One region of the Azospirillum sp. UENF 112521 genome, then DNA from elsewhere that is predicted to be linked to it. Evidence: predicted binding sites of a transcription regulator. Region 1 holds the regulator's gene; each other region holds the start of a gene.
What was found. The regulator LexA, encoded in region 1, represses DNA repair genes until DNA is damaged. The targets are predictions, from matches to a motif close to ATGTTCTANTTTGGTTC.

Region 2: the regulator LexA is predicted to act here: its motif matches at 2,545-2,561, upstream of ACWPN8_RS03915 (Y-family DNA polymerase).
Region 3: the regulator LexA is predicted to act here: its motif matches at 2,821-2,837, upstream of recA (recombinase RecA).

Annotation. Positions count from the first base shown of each region.
Region 1 covers NZ_JBSNCI010000002.1:1,227,382-1,233,000, forward strand. Annotated here, with positions in the region: gene gltX (glutamate--tRNA ligase) at 1-865, opposite strand, end outside; gene ACWPN8_RS08115 (ComEC/Rec2 family competence protein) at 1,022-3,007, shown strand; gene lexA (transcriptional repressor LexA) at 3,251-3,976, opposite strand; gene ACWPN8_RS08125 (molybdopterin molybdotransferase MoeA) at 4,189-5,418, opposite strand; gene moaC (cyclic pyranopterin monophosphate synthase MoaC) at 5,423-5,619, opposite strand, start outside.
Region 2 covers NZ_JBSNCI010000002.1:363,988-369,606, reverse strand. Annotated here, with positions in the region: gene ACWPN8_RS03920 (methyl-accepting chemotaxis protein) at 1-878, shown strand, start outside; gene ACWPN8_RS03915 (Y-family DNA polymerase) at 912-2,456, opposite strand; gene ACWPN8_RS03910 (hypothetical protein) at 2,644-3,204, shown strand; gene ACWPN8_RS03905 (HupE/UreJ family protein) at 3,324-3,818, shown strand; gene ACWPN8_RS03900 (TAXI family TRAP transporter solute-binding subunit) at 3,928-5,205, shown strand; gene ACWPN8_RS03895 (GNAT family N-acetyltransferase) at 5,356-5,619, shown strand, end outside.
Region 3 covers NZ_JBSNCI010000002.1:1,073,227-1,078,845, forward strand. Annotated here, with positions in the region: partial or broken gene ACWPN8_RS07400 (PAS domain-containing protein) at 424-582, shown strand; gene ACWPN8_RS07405 (ATP-binding protein) at 669-2,714, shown strand; gene recA (recombinase RecA) at 2,891-3,970, shown strand; gene ACWPN8_RS07415 (hypothetical protein) at 4,059-4,652, opposite strand; gene ACWPN8_RS07420 (glycosyltransferase family 2 protein) at 4,741-5,619, opposite strand, start outside.

The DNA.
Region 1 (5,619 bases):
GGTTGAACCACTCGATCGCCTGTTCGGTCGAGATGATCTCGTCATCGCCGTGCGACCAGCCGAGCCGCAGCAGATAGTTGCGGACCGCCTCCGGCAGATAGCCCATGTCGCGGTAGGCATCGACGCCCAGCGCGCCATGGCGCTTGGACAGCTTGGCGCCGTCCGGCCCGTGGATGAGCGGGATATGGCCGAAGCGCGGCAGGTCCCAACCCATGGAATTGAAGATCTGGATCTGGCGGAAGGTGTTGGTCAGATGATCGTCGCCGCGGATGACGTGGGTGACGCCCATGTCGTGGTCGTCCACCACCACCGCCAGCAGATAGGTCGGCGTGCCGTCGGCGCGCAGCAGGATCAGGTCGTCGAGCTGGGCGTTCTGCACCGTCACCTCGCCCTGGACGAGGTCGTTCAGGACGGTCTGGCCTTCCTGCGGCGCCTTCAGGCGGATCACCGGTGCCACGCCCGGAGGGGCGTCGGACTCGGGACGGTCACGCCAGCGGCCGTCGTAGCGCATCGGCTGGCCGGCGGCCTTCTGGGCGGCGCGCATCTCCTCCAGCTCTTCCGGGCTGCAATAGCAACGATAGGCCTTGCCGGCGGCCAGCATCTGGTGCGCGACCTCGGCATGACGGTCCTTGCGCCCGAACTGGCTGACGGCATCGCCGTCCCAATCCAGGCCCAGCCACTTCAGCCCGTCGATGATGGCGTCCACCGCCGCGTCGGTGGACCGTTGCCGGTCGGTGTCTTCGATCCGCAGCAGGAACTGACCGCCGGTGTTGCGGGCGTACAGCCAGTTGAACAGGGCGGTGCGGCCACCGCCGATGTGCAGAAAGCCGGTCGGCGACGGAGCGAAGCGGGTGACGACGGTCATCGGTCTCTCAATTTCCGGTTCGGCGCTGGTATGATGCGCCGGTGGTTCGACACCGTGGTTTAACACAGCCACCCGGCTTGGAGGCAATGCGATGCGCGCATGGACGGTCGTTGAGGGGCTCGCGGGTGGCATCGCTGCGCCCGGAATCCGTTACCGGTGACGGCCGCCGGCTGGCCGGAGGAGGAAACCGACGGCCCCCCGGCGCTCGGCGGAGGCTGGCGGCGCCTGCTGGCGCGCGTGGGTGGGCAACTCGTGGCGCTCGCGGAGGCGGAGGGCGAGCGCTGGGTGCTGTGGCTGCCCGTCGCCTTCGGGGCGGGGGTATCGTTCTATTTCGGCCTGCGGCAGGAGCCCGACTGGTGGATTGGCGCGGCTGCGGTCGGCGGCTGCGCGGTGCTGGTTCTGGCGCTGCGGCGATGGTTCGCCATGACCGGTGTGGCGATGGCGCTGTTGATGCTGGCGGCGGGGTTCCTGGTGGCGCAGGCGCACACCATCCGCATGGCGGCACCGGTGCTGAGCCGCAGCATCGCCGGGGCGACCGTCACCGGCCGGGTGATGGCGGTGGAACGGCGGCCGGGCGCGACGCGGATCACACTGCGGGAGGTGAGCGTCAGCAGGCTGGCGCCGGAACGGACGCCGGCCGCCGTGCGCATCCGCCTGTCGGACCGCTTTCCGGCACCAGCGCCCGGGTCGGTGGTGCGGCTGCGGGCGACGCTGCTGCCGCCGCAGGCGCCGGCCGAACCAGGCGCCTTCGACTTCCAGCGGCGGGCCTGGTTCATGGGGCTGGGCGGCACGGGCTTCGCCACCGGTGCGCCGGAACTGGTCGAGGCGCCGCCGGTGACGGGATGGAGCACGGTCGCCATCGCCTTCGAGAAGGCGCGCGGCGCGATTGCCGAGCGGGTGGCGGCAGCCATCGGCGACCCGGTGGAGGCGAGCGTCACCACGGCGCTGCTGAACGGCGAGGAGTTCGGCATCCCGGAAGCGACGATGGACGACTTCCGCAACAGCGGGTTGGCGCATCTGCTGTCGATCTCCGGCCTGCATGTCGGCATCGCCGCCGGCATCCTGTTCTATGTCGTGCGGGCGTTGCTGGCGTCGGTGCCCTACATCGCGCTGCGGTGGCCGATCAAGAAGATCGCCGCGCTGTTCGGCATCCTGTCGGCGCTTGGCTACACGCTCCTGGTCGGGGCGCCGCTGCCGACGGTGCGGTCGGTGCTGATGACCGGCATGGTGATGGGAGCGATCATGCTGGACCGTCACCCGTTGAGCATGCGGCTGGTCGCCTTCGCCGGGCTGGTCACCATGGCGATGGATCCGGAGGGGATGCTGGGCCCGAGCTTCCAGATGTCCTTTGCCGCGGTGGTGGCGCTGATCGCCGCCTTCGAGAAGGGCAGCGCCAGGCTGGCGGACTGGCGGCGCGATGCGGGATGGATCGTGCGCGGGCTGTTCTATGTCGGCGGGATCCTGCTGACCAGCGTGGTGGCGACGCTGGCGACCTTGCCCTTCTCGCTCTTCCATTTCCAGCAGATCGCCTTCTATGGCGTGCTGTCGAACCTGATCGCCATTCCCATCACGTCCTTCTGGGTCATGCCGTGGAGTTCTGATCGCCTACGCGCTGCTGCCCTTCGGACTGGAGGCGCCGGCGCTGATCGCCATGAACTGGGGCGACCGGGCGGTGATCTGGACGGCGGAATTCTTCGGCCGTCTCCCCTGGGCTTCGCTGACCGTGCCGGCGATGCCGGCGGAAGGCTTTGCGGTGCTGGTGATGGGAGGGATCTGGCTCTGTCTTTGGACGCGCTGGTGGCGGTGGCTGGGGATGCTGCCGGTCCTGGCCGGGCTGGCCTCGCCGATGCTGGCGGTGCGGCCGGATGTGCTGGTGGCCGGCGACGGGACGGTGATGGCGGTCAGGCTGCCGGACGGACGACTGAGCGCATCGGTCAAGGGCGGCGGCCGGATGACCGAAACCTGGCGGGAGCGCGATGGCGAGCGGTCGGTGGCCGATCCCTGGCCGGCCGACGGGGGATGGAGCGGGGGAGGGCGGTCGCTGGACTGCGACGCGTTTGGCTGCCTGTACCGGGTGCAGGGAAAGACAGTGGCGTTGCCGCGGCTGCCGGATGCGCTGGACGAGGACTGTGGGGCAGCTGATGCGGTGGTGACGGCGGAGGTGGCGCGGCGCTGCCGGGCGGATTCTGGTGGTGGACCGCTGGACCCTGCGCCATGAGGGCGCGCATACGCTGACGGTGACCGCCGAGGGGGTGACGGTGGAGACGGTGCGCGGGCTGCGGGGAGATCGGCCCTGGACCGGAGGAAAGTGAGAGGAACTTGGACATCGCCGATCCCATCCGCCGCGGGGACGGAGGAGAGGATCGGCGGTTGGGCTCGAAAAGCTCAGTACTTGCGCACGAGACCGACCAGCTTGCCCTGCACGCGGACGCGGTCGGCGCCGAAGATGCGGGTTTCATAGGCGGCGTTGGCGGGTTCCAGGGCGATGGTGTTGCCCTTGCGGCGCAGGCGCTTCAGCGTCACTTCGCCCTCGTCCACCAGAGCGACGACGATGGTGCCGTTCTCCGCCGCATCGCAGCGCTGGATGACGATGGTGTCGTGGTCGAGGATGCCGGCCTCGATCATCGAGTTGCCGGAAACCTCCAGCGCATAATGGTCGCCACCGGTCAGCATGGAGGCGGGGACATCGACGAAGGCGCTGTTGTCGCGCAGCGCCTCGATGGGCGTACCGGCGGCGATCCGGCCATAGAGCGGGAGCTGCACCGTCTCGTTCGCGGCGGCCGGCGTCGGTGCGGGGGGAGCGGCGTCGCGGCCGGCGAAGGCGAAATCGCCCTTGATGACGTTGGGCTGGAACTTCGGCTTGGGAGCCGCGGTCCGGTTGCGGGAAGCGTCGAGACCCTCGGGAAGGCGCAGAACCTCCAACGCACGGGCCCGGTGGGGCAGGCGGCGGATGAAGCCGCGCTCCTCGAGCCCGGTGATCAGGCGATGGATACCCGACTTGGACTTCAGGCCCAGGGCGTCCTTCATCTCGTCGAACGACGGCGAGACACCGCCCTGGCCAAGCCGTTCGTGGATGAACAGCAGCAATTCGTGCTGCTTGCGCGTGAGCATGGATGCCTCCCGGCCTCGGCCAGACTGAAGATGGAACAAAAACTAAACGTTGCTCCATGTTCTAGTTTGGTTCCTGCCGCGCGTCAAGCCCTCCATCGGCATCTTTTAGAACTTGAGGGGAACATCTGGAACGGCATGAAACAGTTTTCCGGGTGATGTTCAACTGTTCCAGCCGGCCGTTCCGGCGCTCTGCTCAGGCGCTCTGCTGAAGTCTAGATGCTGAGCGCCCCATCCGTCAAAGGAAGCACTGTCACCATCGCGCCGGCCGGTTCCGGGTCGGCATGGGGCGGGCGGGGGATCAGGCAATCGGCCTGGGCGTACAGGGTGGTGATGGCGCTGTCCTGCCGGGCGAAGGGTGTCACGGTCAGGACACCGTCCGGGCCGGCGGCCAGCGTGGCGCGCAGATACTCCTCGCGCCGGTCGTTGGCCCTCAACGGGCCGGTCAGGCGGGCGCGCAGCGGCAGACGGTCGTCCTCCGGCGGCAGGCCCTGCAGCACGCGCAGGACCGGGCGGAGGAACAGGAGCGCCGTGACGCCGGTGGACACCGGGTTGCCGGGCAATCCCAGCAGCGGCACAGACCCGGCACGGCCGAACATCAGCGCCTTGCCCGGACGCATCGCCACCGTCTGCACCTCCAGCGCCACGCCGCGTTCGGCAAGCACATCGCGCACGAGGTCGTAATCGCCCTGTGCCGCCCCTCCGGTGGTGACCAGCAGGTCGCAACCGGCCGCACCCTTCGCCAGTGCCGCCACGCTCTCCGCCGTGTCCCTGGCGACGCCCAGATTGTGGGCGATCCCACCCTGGGCGGTCACCAGGGCGCAGAGGCCAAGCGCATTGGTGCTGACGATCTGGCTCGGACCCAGCGGGTCGCCGGGCAGGGCGATCTCGTCGCCGGTGGCAAGCACGGCGATGCGCGGCCGGCGATGGACCGACAGCCAAGGCACGTTGCCGCCGGCGGCCAGCGCGATGTCGCGCGCGGTCAGGCGCCGGCCCTTTGGCAGAAGCTCCTGACCGGCCGTGAAGTCGAATCCGGCCTCGCGGACGAAGCGGCCGGCGGCCACGGCGCGGCCGATCCGCACGGTGGCGTCGTCGGCGCTGCAATCCTCCTGCATCACCACGGCGTCGGCACCGCCGGGCAGGGGCGCGCCGGTGAAGATGCGCACCGCCTCGCCCCGGCCGACGCTGCCGGTGAAGGCATGGCCGGCGGCGGATTCGCCGATGCGGCGCAGCGGGACGGGGGCCTCGGCGGTCGCAGCGGCGATGTCGGCGGCACGCACGGCCCAGCCATCCATGGCGGCGGCGTGAAAGGGCGGCTGGGTCAGCCGGGCGACCACCGGTTCGGCCAGCACACGGCCGAGCGCGTCGGGCAGGGCGACGGTTTCCGCCGGGAGGGCGGCGAAGGCCGACAGGATGCGGGCGCGCGCCTCGGCGACGGAGATCATCGCGTCAGGCTCCGGTGGAGGAGGATGTGGACGCGCCCCACTCGCCGCTCTTGCCGCCGGCCTTGTGCAGCAGGCGCACATCGGTGACGGTCATGCCGCGGTCCACCGCCTTGCACATGTCGTAGACCGTCAATGCTGCGATGGTGACGGCGGTCAACGCCTCCATCTCCACGCCGGTCTGGCCCTTCAGCTTGCAGGTCG
Region 2 (5,619 bases), 860 kb from region 1:
AGCTGTCGCGCGTCCATGCCTTCGACGGGCTGGCCGCCGCCGGCTTCTCCACCTTCGGCGAGCTGCTGGGCATCAACATCAACCAGACCCTGTCCGCACTGATGTTCTTCGAGGTGCCGCCCGGCGCCGCGTTCAGCGACGACATGGTCGACCGGTTCGCGGTGCATTACGCCCGGTTCCAGAGCTATTTCATCGCCACCCGCTACAACCGGCTGGAGCTGCTGAGCCGCATCCGCAACAGCGTGATCGAACGGATGCACAGCTATCTCGACGCGCTGGTGACGCTGACTGGCGGCGTGCAGGAGACCGCCAGCTATGCCGCGCGCATCGGCGGCTCGATGTCGGCGATCGAGGCGACGCTGAACCGCCACGCCACCCTGTTCGACGGCCACGCCGACCGCAAGGAGGCGCTGGTCCGCGAATTCAACCAGCTGTCCACCGTGGTGAAGAGCATCGAGAAGGTGCTGGCGGTGATCGACGGCATCGCCAGCCAGACCAACCTGCTGGCGCTGAACGCCACCATCGAGGCCGCCCGCGCCGGCGAGGCGGGCAAGGGCTTCGCCGTGGTGGCGGCCGAAGTGCGCAAGCTGGCCAACGACACCAAGCAGACGCTGGCCGACACCCGCCGCGCCATCGACCAGGTGGTGACCTCCGTCCGCTCCGTCGGCGGCCAGCTCGACGACACCAGCGCCCGCATGGACGAAGCCGCCACCGCCTCGCAGGAGTTGCAGACCGACATCCATGCGGTGATCGACGAGGTGGAGGGCGCCCAGAAGGCCATCGAAGACCGCCTGTCCGACATGAACGACCATGCCCGGCGCATGGAGGACATCAACCGCTACATCGCCTTCCTGAAGCAGCTCGACCGGGCGGGGTGAGCGGGCGGGGTGAGCGGGCGGCGTCCCGGCGCCTCACCCCAAGAACCCGTGCAGGAACCAACGCGGGGGCTCGTCGGGCCGGTACAGGCCGGCGCGGAACAGCCAGAAGCGCCGGCCGCCGTCATCCTCGACCCGGTAGTAGTCGCGCACCGCCAGCCCCAGCGATCCTTGCCCGCGCCACCATTCGCATTCGATCCGCTCCGGCCCCTCGGCCCGGCGCACACGGTGTGGCACGCCGCGCCAGACGAACAGCAGCGGCGGGTCGTCGGGCAGCGGGGCGGTGGCCTCCACCGGCTCGGGCGGGGTCAGCAGGCGCAAGGGGCGCACCTGCCCGGCCGGCCAAGGCTTCGGCGCCGGCAGGCGCTCCATCGGCGGATGCGGCGCCACGCAGCGCTCCGGCAGCCAGCTTTCCCGCGGCACCAGCCGCAGCACCGCCCGTTCCCCCAGCCGCAGCGCCAGCCGGTCGACCAGCTCGGCCAACTTGTCGTCATTGCCTTCCTCACCGCCCTCCTCCCCGTCGATTGCGGTCTGGACGGCGGACAGCGGTCCCGTCTCCGTCGCCGACAGCACCAGGGTTTCCAGCCCCGGCCCCGGCTCGATCCGTTCCAGCAGAGGGGCGAACAGCCGGGCAAGCGCCGCCGGGTCGCGCGCCGGGCGGCTGGTGCCGAGCGTCAGGCTCTGCGGGTCGTCGTCCACCCGCTGGTCGGTGCGGTGGGCGTCCAGCCGCAGCCGGCGCGCCCCCTGCCCTGCCGCCTCCAGCCCCTTGCATAGCCTCCCCAGCAGATGGCGCAGCGCCCCGGCAATCGATTCGGGCGTGGCGATCGGCTCGGCGAAGGTCAGGCGCTCGCGATGGTCCGGCACCGGCCGGCGCGGGGAGATCGGCTCGTCCAGCCGGCCGAAGGCCTGATCGTACCGTTGCATCAACCTGGCTCCGAACCGCGCCGCCAGCCCCGCCCGCGGCATGGCATGCAGGTCGCCGATCCGGCGCAGGCCCAGCGCGTGCAGCCCCTCCACAATCTCCGCCGGCAGCCGCAGGGCGGCGAGCGGCAGACCATCCAACGCCTCGCGACGCCGCTGCTCCGGACTGCCGAACCGCACCAGCCCCCAGGCGGCGGCCGGGGTGTCGGCGATGGCGGCGCGGGCGGCGAAACCGGCGGCGCGCAGCCGGCCGGTGAGGTCGGCGGCCAGCGCCGGCTCGCCCTCAAAGAGATGGGCGCAGCCGGTGATGTCGATCACCACCCCGTCCGGCTCGTCCGCCGCGGTCCAGGGGCTGTAGCGCCGCGCCCAGTCGGCGATGCGGCCGAGCAGGGCCGCATCGGCCTCCGGCGTCGCCTCCGCCACCTCCAGCGCCGGTTCCAGCGCACGGGCATCGCTGAGGGTATGGCCGGGAGCGATGCCCAGCATCGCCGCCGCCCGGTTGACCGCGACCACCACCCGCCGCTGGCGCTCCGTCCGCAGCAGGACGAAGGGGCGTGCGCGCAACTCCGGCGGCATGAGCCGTTCCCGCGCGTCGGTCGGCAGGCGCGGCAGCCACAAAGCGAGGATGCGGCGCTTGGGTCTCTCCGCCCGGCGGAACAATCCCCTCTCCCCCGATCCTCTCCCCGGGGGGAGAGGGGGACAAGGGCGGGTGGGGAGGGGGATGCGTCATAAGAAACCCGACAATCAGGAACAAACAAAGAACATCTTAGCGCCGGCTTGGCTGCAAGGGGAGTCCCTCCTTTGGGGTCATCTTGCCGAAACGATCAGCAATGCCGACATTCCATCAATGACCCCACCTCTCCCATCGCTCGCCATTCGACTGACGCCGCTCCTTCTCCTGCTGGCGACAAGCGCCTGCGCGCCGACGGACCTGCGCGACGACAATCCCGGCCGCGCCCAGGCCTTTCCACCCGTCTACAACCAGACGGTCGTTCCCGGCGGGGGCGAGCGAAGAACCTGGAGCCAGATCCAGGCGGAGCAGTCGCGGACCGGCTCCAGGTCCGCCGCCACGGCACAGTCCCGCAAAACCAGCGACAGCCAGAGCGACGACCGGCAGATGCGCCGCGACCCGGACGGCACCGACCAGCCGCCGCCGAAACGCCGCCGCGGCAGTTCGTCGCCGCCGCCCGACCCGGCCGCCCTGCCCCAGCCGCCGCGCCCGATCCCGGTGCCGCCCCCGCCCTCGTCCCAGAGCGCCACCGACGCCTTCAAGCGCGACCTGATCAGGCCGGAGGTCGACCGCATGCGGACCGACGACGCCATGGGCCGGCTCGACCCGCTGGGCCAGCGCGACCTGATGCGGCGCGAGAACGACCTGCGCCAGTTCGGCGACCCGCTGGCACGGTAGCGGCCACCCTGCGCGCCCCGGCAGCGCCGGTCCTGACGGCTTGACCCCGCCCCCGCTCAGCCGCCATACCGGCAGCTGGAGCTGGACAGACAGCTGAACGGACGGGGGGATGCGGGCGCATGACGACGGTGACGGGGGCCTTCGGCAACGGGCTGACCACGCCGGTGTGGGTGCTGCAGCATCTGCTGGGCATCCTCGGCATCGGCCTGTGGGCCGGACAAGCCGGCGGCACCGCGGTGTGGCAGGTGCCGGCCGCCGCGGTGACCGCCGCGCTGGCGGCGGGCTTCGCCGCCCAGATGGGCGTGCGGCTGCCCTATGCCGCGCCGGGACTGGCCGCCTCGCTGGTGGTGGTCGGGTCGCTGGTGGCGCTGGGGGTGCGCGCGCCGGCGGTGGTGGCGGTGCTGATCGCCGCGGTCGCCGCGGTGTTCCACGGCCATGCACATCAGGGACCGCCGCTCTACTGGGCCGGTTTCGCGTCAGGGTTGATGCTGGTCGCCTGCGGCGGGCTGGGTCTGTCGATTGCGGTGACGCAGGCCGAGTCGGACCGGGCCGTGCGTTTGTGTGGCGGTGCGGTAGCAGTCGCCGGCGTTCTCGACCTCGTCGGCGTGATTTGACCGGATGCGCCTTGAAATGACAGGGGTGCGCGGAAATCTTTGAAGGCACGACCTCCCCTCCCCGCCCGTCCCGCTTGGGAGGCACGGGCCAGACGAACGGAACGATCCGGTGTCCCGCGCAGCCGCCAAAGCCTGCCCACCCTCACCGGGGCTCCGCTCTCCGGGAGCCGGGCCGCATCCCGATGCGGCTCCCCTGCCTCACCTCGGCCTGACTCACCTCGGCCTGACCCGCCGCCATCTGCTGGGCGGGCTGATGGGAGGCGTGGCCCTGGCCCCGTTGCCGGGCGGCGGATTGCTTGGAAATCCGGCCACCGCCCAGGATCTGCGCTATTTCCGCATCGGCACCGGCACCACCTCCGGCACCTATTTTCCGATCGGCGGGCTGATCGCCAACGCCATCTCCAACCCGCCGGGCTCGCGCCCCTGCGACAAGGGCGGAAGCTGCGGCATCCCCGGCCTGATCGTGGTGGCGCAGGCCAGCAACGGCTCGGTCGACAATGTCGAGATGCTGCGGGCGGGCACGGTGGAGGCCGGGTTCGCCCAGGCCGACGTCGCCTATTGGGCCTACAGCGGCACCGGCAGCTTCACCGGCAAGCGCCCCTTCACCGAGCTGCGCTCGCTCGGCATGCTCTATGCGGAGGCGATCCAGATCGTCGTCCGCTCCGACGGCTTCATCGACCGCATGGCCGACCTGAAGGGCCGCAGCATCTCTGTCGGCGAGGAAGGCTCCGGCACTCTGGTCGAGGCGCGGCTGATCCTGGACGCCTACGGACTGTCGGAAAGCACGATCACGCCGCTCTACCTGAAGCCCGGCACCGCGGCCGACCGGCTGGCGAAGGGCGAACTGGACGGCTTCTTCATGGTCGGCGGCTATCCGGTGGCGGCGGTCAGCGACGTGGCGGCGCGGGTGCCGATCCGTCTGGTGCCGCTGGACGGCGAGCCGGCCGACCGGCTGCTGCGCGGCCAGCGCTTCTACATCGAGCAGGAAATCCCGGCCAACGCCTATCCCGGCAGCGCCCCCACCCCGACGCTGAGCCTGGGGGCGGAGCTGCTGACCCGCGCCGACCGCGACCCCGACCTGATCTATGGCGTCGTCCGCGCGCTGTGGCACGAGAACACCCGCCGCGTCCTGGCCGACGGGCATCCGCAGGGCCGCAATTTCGATCCCGCCCGCGCGGTCGCCAACGTCTCGGTTCCCCTGCATCCGGGGGCGGAGCGCTTCTACCGCGAGGCCGGCCTGCTCGGCAGCGCCGCCAACGAGCCTGCCCGTCCGCCGGCCGGCGCGGCCGACACGCCCCCCGCCGCCGGGGACAAGGCAGGGAACGGGACTCCTCCTGCCGAGAAGAGCGCCACCGGGAAAAGCAGCGAAGACAAGCCCCAGCGCTGACCGCCGGCTGATCGCCAACCGATCGCCCGTTGGTCGCCAACTGGCCGGACAGGACGAAAGGACCGTTTCCGCACGCCCTTCCTGTGGAATAATCTGACCGGTATCCGGTTGATCCGCGCGATCGGGCGCAACGGACGGAAGGAGACAGGCATGACGGCCGGCGAAGGGGTGCGCATCGCGATCCGTTCCGCCCGCGACGCCGACTCCGCCCGCTGTGCCGAGATTTTCCTGCACGGCCGCCGCCAGGCCTTCTCCTGGCAGCCCGCCGACCGGTTCGGGCTGGACGATTATTACGACTGCGTCCGCGAGGATTCGGTGCTGGTGGCCGAGACGGACGGGACGGTGGTCGGCTTCGTCTCGCTCGATCCAAAGGCCGGCATCATCCACAACCTGTTCATCGACCCCGGCTGGCGC
Region 3 (5,619 bases), 150 kb from region 1:
TTCATTCGATCTGGGTGCAACGGCTCCGGCCCCTTGACGGTTGAAGGGGCGGTTGACGGGATCGGCTGGATCGGCCGGCCATCGCAGGTGGTGTGACGGGCAAGTGCGGACCGGGGCATGTCCCGGCCGGACCGTGTGGGGTTTGGAGTATTGGTGGACGACGCAACTTCCCTTTCCGACACCGCGCGCGATGCAGTGAACCGCAAGGCTTCGTCCGGCGGGGTGTTGATGCTGGTGCAGTATGCGCTGGCGCCGGCCGGACTGCTGGTGCTGGCCGCCGGATTGCTGTTGGAGCACGATGCGGTCGGCTGGCTGGGGGCGGCGCTGGTGGCCTTGGGCGTGGCCCTGCTGATCGCCCGCAGCGTGTCGGTGGTGCGGCGGTCGGCCCACATCGGCGCGCTTCTCGGCGGCGCGCTGGAAGGGATGCCGGCCGGACAGCTGGTCTGCGACGGAACGGACGATGTGGTGTTCGTCAACGCCGCCTTCCGCGAGCTGTCGGGCTGGCGCCGCGGCGAACGGCCGCTGGACGCCCTGGCCCGCCAATTCTCCGGCGACCCCGACAGCGCGCGCGAATTCCGCCGCCTGCGCGAACGGGTGAAGGCGGGGGGGCTGCCTCGGCCGAGTTGGCGATCCCGGCGCTGGACGGGCACCCGCCGGAATGGCGCAAGGTGCAGGGCCAGCCGGTGGCCGGCTTCCCCGGCTCCGTCCACTGGCGGATCGAGGACATCACCGCGCGGCGCGAGCTGGAGCATGTCATGCTGCGCGAGCAGGCCAAGCTCGCCGACTTCATGGAACATGCGCCGGTCGGCTTCTTCTCGGTCGATCAGAACGGCCATTTCCTGTTCGTGAACGCCACCCTGGCCCAATGGCTGGAGGCCGCCCCCGGCGACCTGACCGACGGTGAATCGCGGCTGCACGGCATCCTGGCGGCTCCCCCGGTGTCCGCCGCCCCCTACGACCTGTTCGACCATGGCGGCGGCGAGCAGCGCGGCGAGCTGACCATGGTGGGTCTGCGCAGCCGGCGGTTCCAGGTCGCGGTGGCGCAGAGCGTGGTGCAGGCCGACGACGGCACCATCCACACCCGGTCGGTGGTGCGCGACCTGTCCCCGGAACGGGAATGGCAGGAGGCGCTGCGCCAGTCCGAGCAGCGGTTCCAGCGCTTCTTCGAGGATGCGCCCATCGGCATCGCGCTCGTCGACGAGACCGGGCAGCTGACCGAATGCAACGAGGCCTTCCTGGCGCTGATCGGCAGCGAGTCCGGCAGCGTCATCAACCGCCCGATGGCCGACCTGATCGTTCCGGCGGAGCGCGAGGCGGTGATCGCCCGGCTGCGGTCGGTGCAGGGCGGCGCCGACCCGGCCCACCCGCTGGAGGTCCGGCTGTCCGGCGGGCGCGAGCTGACCGCCCAGCTCTATGCCCGGCGCCTCGCCAACCCGGTGCGGACGGATGGCCGCGGCGAGGGTAGCAGGGGCGATGGTGCCAGGGGCGATGGGGCGCGCGGCGACGGTGTCGGCCTGATCCTGCACTTCATCGACATGACCGAGCGCAAGAGCCTGGAGGCCCAGTTCGCCCAGTCGCAGAAGATGCAGGCGGTCGGCCAGCTGGCCGGCGGCGTGGCGCACGACTTCAACAACCTGCTGACGGCGATGATCGGCTTCTGCGACCTGCTGCTGCTGCGGCACAAGCCGGGCGACCAGTCCTTCAGCGACATCATGCAGATCAAGCAGAACGCCAACCGCGCCGCCAACCTCGTGCGGCAGCTGCTGGCCTTCTCGCGCCAGCAGACCCTTCAGCCGCGCGTCATCAACGTGACCGACGTGCTGGCGGAGCTGGCGAACCTGCTGCGCCGGCTGATCGGCGAGAACATCGAACTGAAGATGATCCATGGCCGCGACCTGGGTCTGGTCAAGGTCGACCAGAATCAGCTGGAGCAGGTCATCATCAATCTGGTGGTCAATGCCCGCGACGCCATGGCCGGCGGCGGCAAGCTGATCGTCAACACCACCAACTACGTCGTCAGCCAGCCGGAGCGGCGGGAGCACGAGACGGTGCCGGCCGGCAGTTATGTCTCCATCGAGGTGATCGACACCGGCTGCGGCATCGCGCGGGAGAATCTCCAGCGCATCTTCGAGCCCTTCTATACGACCAAGGAGGTCGGGTCGGGCACCGGGCTCGGCCTGTCGACGGTCTACGGCATCGTGCGGCAGACCGGCGGCTTCGTGCTGGTCGATTCGGCCGTGGGGGAGGGAACCACCTTCACCATCCTGCTGCCCCACCACCAGGGCGAGCTGCGTCCGGTCGATACGGCGGAGCCGCGCGAGCGGCGCGGCAGCGACCTGACCGGCACCGGCATCATCCTGCTGGTGGAGGACGAGGATGCGGTGCGCGTCTTCTCCGCCCGCGCGCTGCGCAACAAGGGCTATCAGGTGCTGGAGGCCAAGAACGGCGAGGCGGCCTTGCAGCAGATCGAGACCAACGGCGCCTCCATCGACCTGCTGATCACCGACGTGGTGATGCCGCAGATGGACGGGCCGACGCTGGCCCGCCATGTCCGCAGGCTGCGCCCGGAGATGCGGGTCATCTTCATCTCCGGCTATGCCGAGGACCGGCTGGGCGAGATCGACGGCGTCGAAGTCGCCCATTTCCTGCCCAAGCCCTTCTCGCTGAAGCAGCTGGCCTCCAAGGTGAAGGAGGTCATCCGCGACGGGCGGTGAGGGGCAGCCGGGACAGCGGATGGGGGAGCGAATTCGTTCGCGAAAACGAGCCTGGACAACCCCGGAAAAATAGGAACGCACCGGCAACATCGGCGCTTGCAAACGAGAACGAAGAGAGTACATTCAGCCTCGTTGCAAGAGCGCCGACCGTGTGTTCTAAGAGAGGGGTACCGGGCATGTCGTCCGCACAGCTTCGTTTGGTCGAGAAGGATTCCATGGACAAGCAGAAGGCGCTCGATGCCGCCCTGAGCCAGATCGAACGCGCGTTCGGCAAGGGCTCGATCATGAAGCTCGGCGCCAAGGAGAACCTGGTCGAGACGGAGGTGATTTCCACCGGCTCGCTCGGTCTCGACATCGCGCTGGGCATCGGCGGCCTGCCGAAGGGCCGCATCGTCGAAATCTACGGGCCGGAAAGCTCGGGCAAGACGACGCTGGCCCTGCACGCCATCGCGCAGGCCCAGAAGGCCGGCGGCACCTGCGCCTTCGTCGATGCGGAGCATGCGCTCGACCCGTCCTATGCCCGCAAGCTGGGCGTCAACATCGACGAACTGCTGATCTCCCAGCCGGATGCCGGCGAGCAGGCGCTGGAGATCGCCGACACGCTGGTGCGCTCCGGCGCCATCGACGTGCTGGTGGTCGACTCGGTGGCGGCCCTGGTGCCGCGCGCCGAACTGGAAGGCGAGATGGGCGACAGCCATGTCGGCCTGCACGCCCGCCTGATGAGCCAGGCCCTGCGCAAGCTGACCGGCTCGATCTCCAAGTCGAACTGCCTGGTGATCTTCATCAACCAGATCCGCCTGAAGATCGGCGTGATGTTCGGCAACCCGGAGACGACGACCGGCGGCAACGCGCTGAAGTTCTACGCCTCCGTCCGCCTCGACATCCGCCGCATCGGCTCGATCAAGGACCGCGACACCGTCGTCGGCAACCAGACCCGCGTCAAGGTGGTGAAGAACAAGATGGCCCCGCCGTTCCGGGTGGTCGAGTTCGACATCATGTATGGCGAGGGCGTGTCGAAGGTCGGCGAGCTGCTCGACCTCGGCATCCAGGCCGGCGTGGTCGACAAGTCGGGCGCGTGGTTCAGCTATGACGGCACCCGCATCGGCCAGGGCCGCGAGAATGCCAAGACCTATCTGCGCAACAACCCGGAGATGGCCGACGCCATCGAGGCCAAGATCCGCGGCAACGCCGGTCTGGTCGCCGACGCGATGATGGGCACCCCGGAAGCCGACGGCGAAGCCTCCACGCCGGAGTGACACCGTCCGGTCATGCGTGACGAAAGGCCCCGCTTTCCGAAAGGAAGGTGGGGCTTTCTGTTTTTTGGCGGCTGGCGAATGCCCTCACCTACACATCCATCACCACATGCGGCCGGAACGCCCCCTCCAGCGTCAGCAGCAGGTGCAGATAGACCGCCACCTTGCGCGCGCGGTCGGTGTTGCGGGAGAGGCAGTCGCGTAGCTGTTCGGCCATCCGGGCGGTTTCCGCATCCTGCGCCGGCGCTGCCGCGGTGACGGCCTGGACGATGTGCTCGGCATCGACCGGGATCGGCGCCGCCGGGTCCTTCAGCAGGGCCTCGGCCAGCGCTTCCTCGTCATGGGGAACCGGCCCGGCTGGGAAATTGGCTGCGGCCTGAGGGGTAAGGGCAGCGGCACGGTGGGACAGGTGGCTGCGGAGATTGTCCTTCAGCCGGCTGCGCTGCCCGTCGTCGAGCCCCTCGAACTGGTCGACCTCATCGAACAGCAGGTCGTAGAGGCGGCGGCGCTGTGGGTTGGGCGGGCTCTGGTCGCGCCGCTCCTGCTCGCGCTCCTGCTGCTCCCGCCGTGGGTTGCGGCGGTGGTTGCGGTCGGTGGCGCTGCCGGTCCGCTCGACGCCGGCTGTGGTGCGGACACTGAACTCCGGTGGGCCGATGCCGCGTCCGGAGGTGAGATTGCCGGACATGAGCCGCCTCCCGGGACTGGTTACCCCTGGCGATCCAGTCTGGCAGAGCCGGCGCTTCCTTCCAAGCCGAAGCGCCGGCCTATGACCATCAGTCGCCGGCGCTGGCCACCGCATTGTCGGCCGGTTGCGGCTTGTTCCTGCCGAAGCCCAGCGTCGGGAAGACGTTGATCAGTGCGGTGATGAAGGCGGCCAGATAGGGCAGCGACTGCACCACCAGCAGGCCCGACCACATGAAGGCGTCGCGGTTCTCATGGCCGAAGACCATGACGATGGCGAGCGCCGCTCCCCACAGCGACACCAGCAGAACCAGTTCCTCCCGCGCCATCAGGAAGGCCTGCATCAGCGCCGGCTGGTTCTCGCATTTCGGCGTGCGGACGAAGGGACGGCCGGACGTGAACATACCGAGCCACATGGCGCGGCCGACCGTGTGGGTCAACGCCATGCCGGCCACCGCCGCGCCGACCTTGTCCCAGAAGCCGCACCTCACCCGCGCCTCGTAGAGCCAGAGCGAGGCGCCGACCTTGAAGGCGAAGACGCTGAGCGTCGGGATCATGAAGACGTTGGGCGGGAACTCGAAATATTTCGGGAAGGCCATCAGCCCGATGGACCACAGGATGCCGGCGATGCCGAACACCATGTGGGCGGCGTCGGCGAACCAGGGCAGCCAGCCGGTGATGAAGTGATACTTCTGGCCGGCGGTCAGCTCCTTGGCACCGGGCGACAGCTGGCGCCAATGATGCTTCAGGATCTGCACCGCACCATAGGCCCAGCGGAAGCGCTGCGTCTTGTAGGCGGAGAAGCTGTCGGGCACGAGGCCCTTGCCGTAGCTCTCCGGCATGTAGACGGCCTCATAGCCATGCTCGAACAGGCGCAGGCCGAGGTCGGCGTCCTCGGTGATGCACCATTCGCCCCAGCGGCCGACCTTTTCCAGGGCCGACTTGCGGATGATGGTCATGGTGCCGTGCTG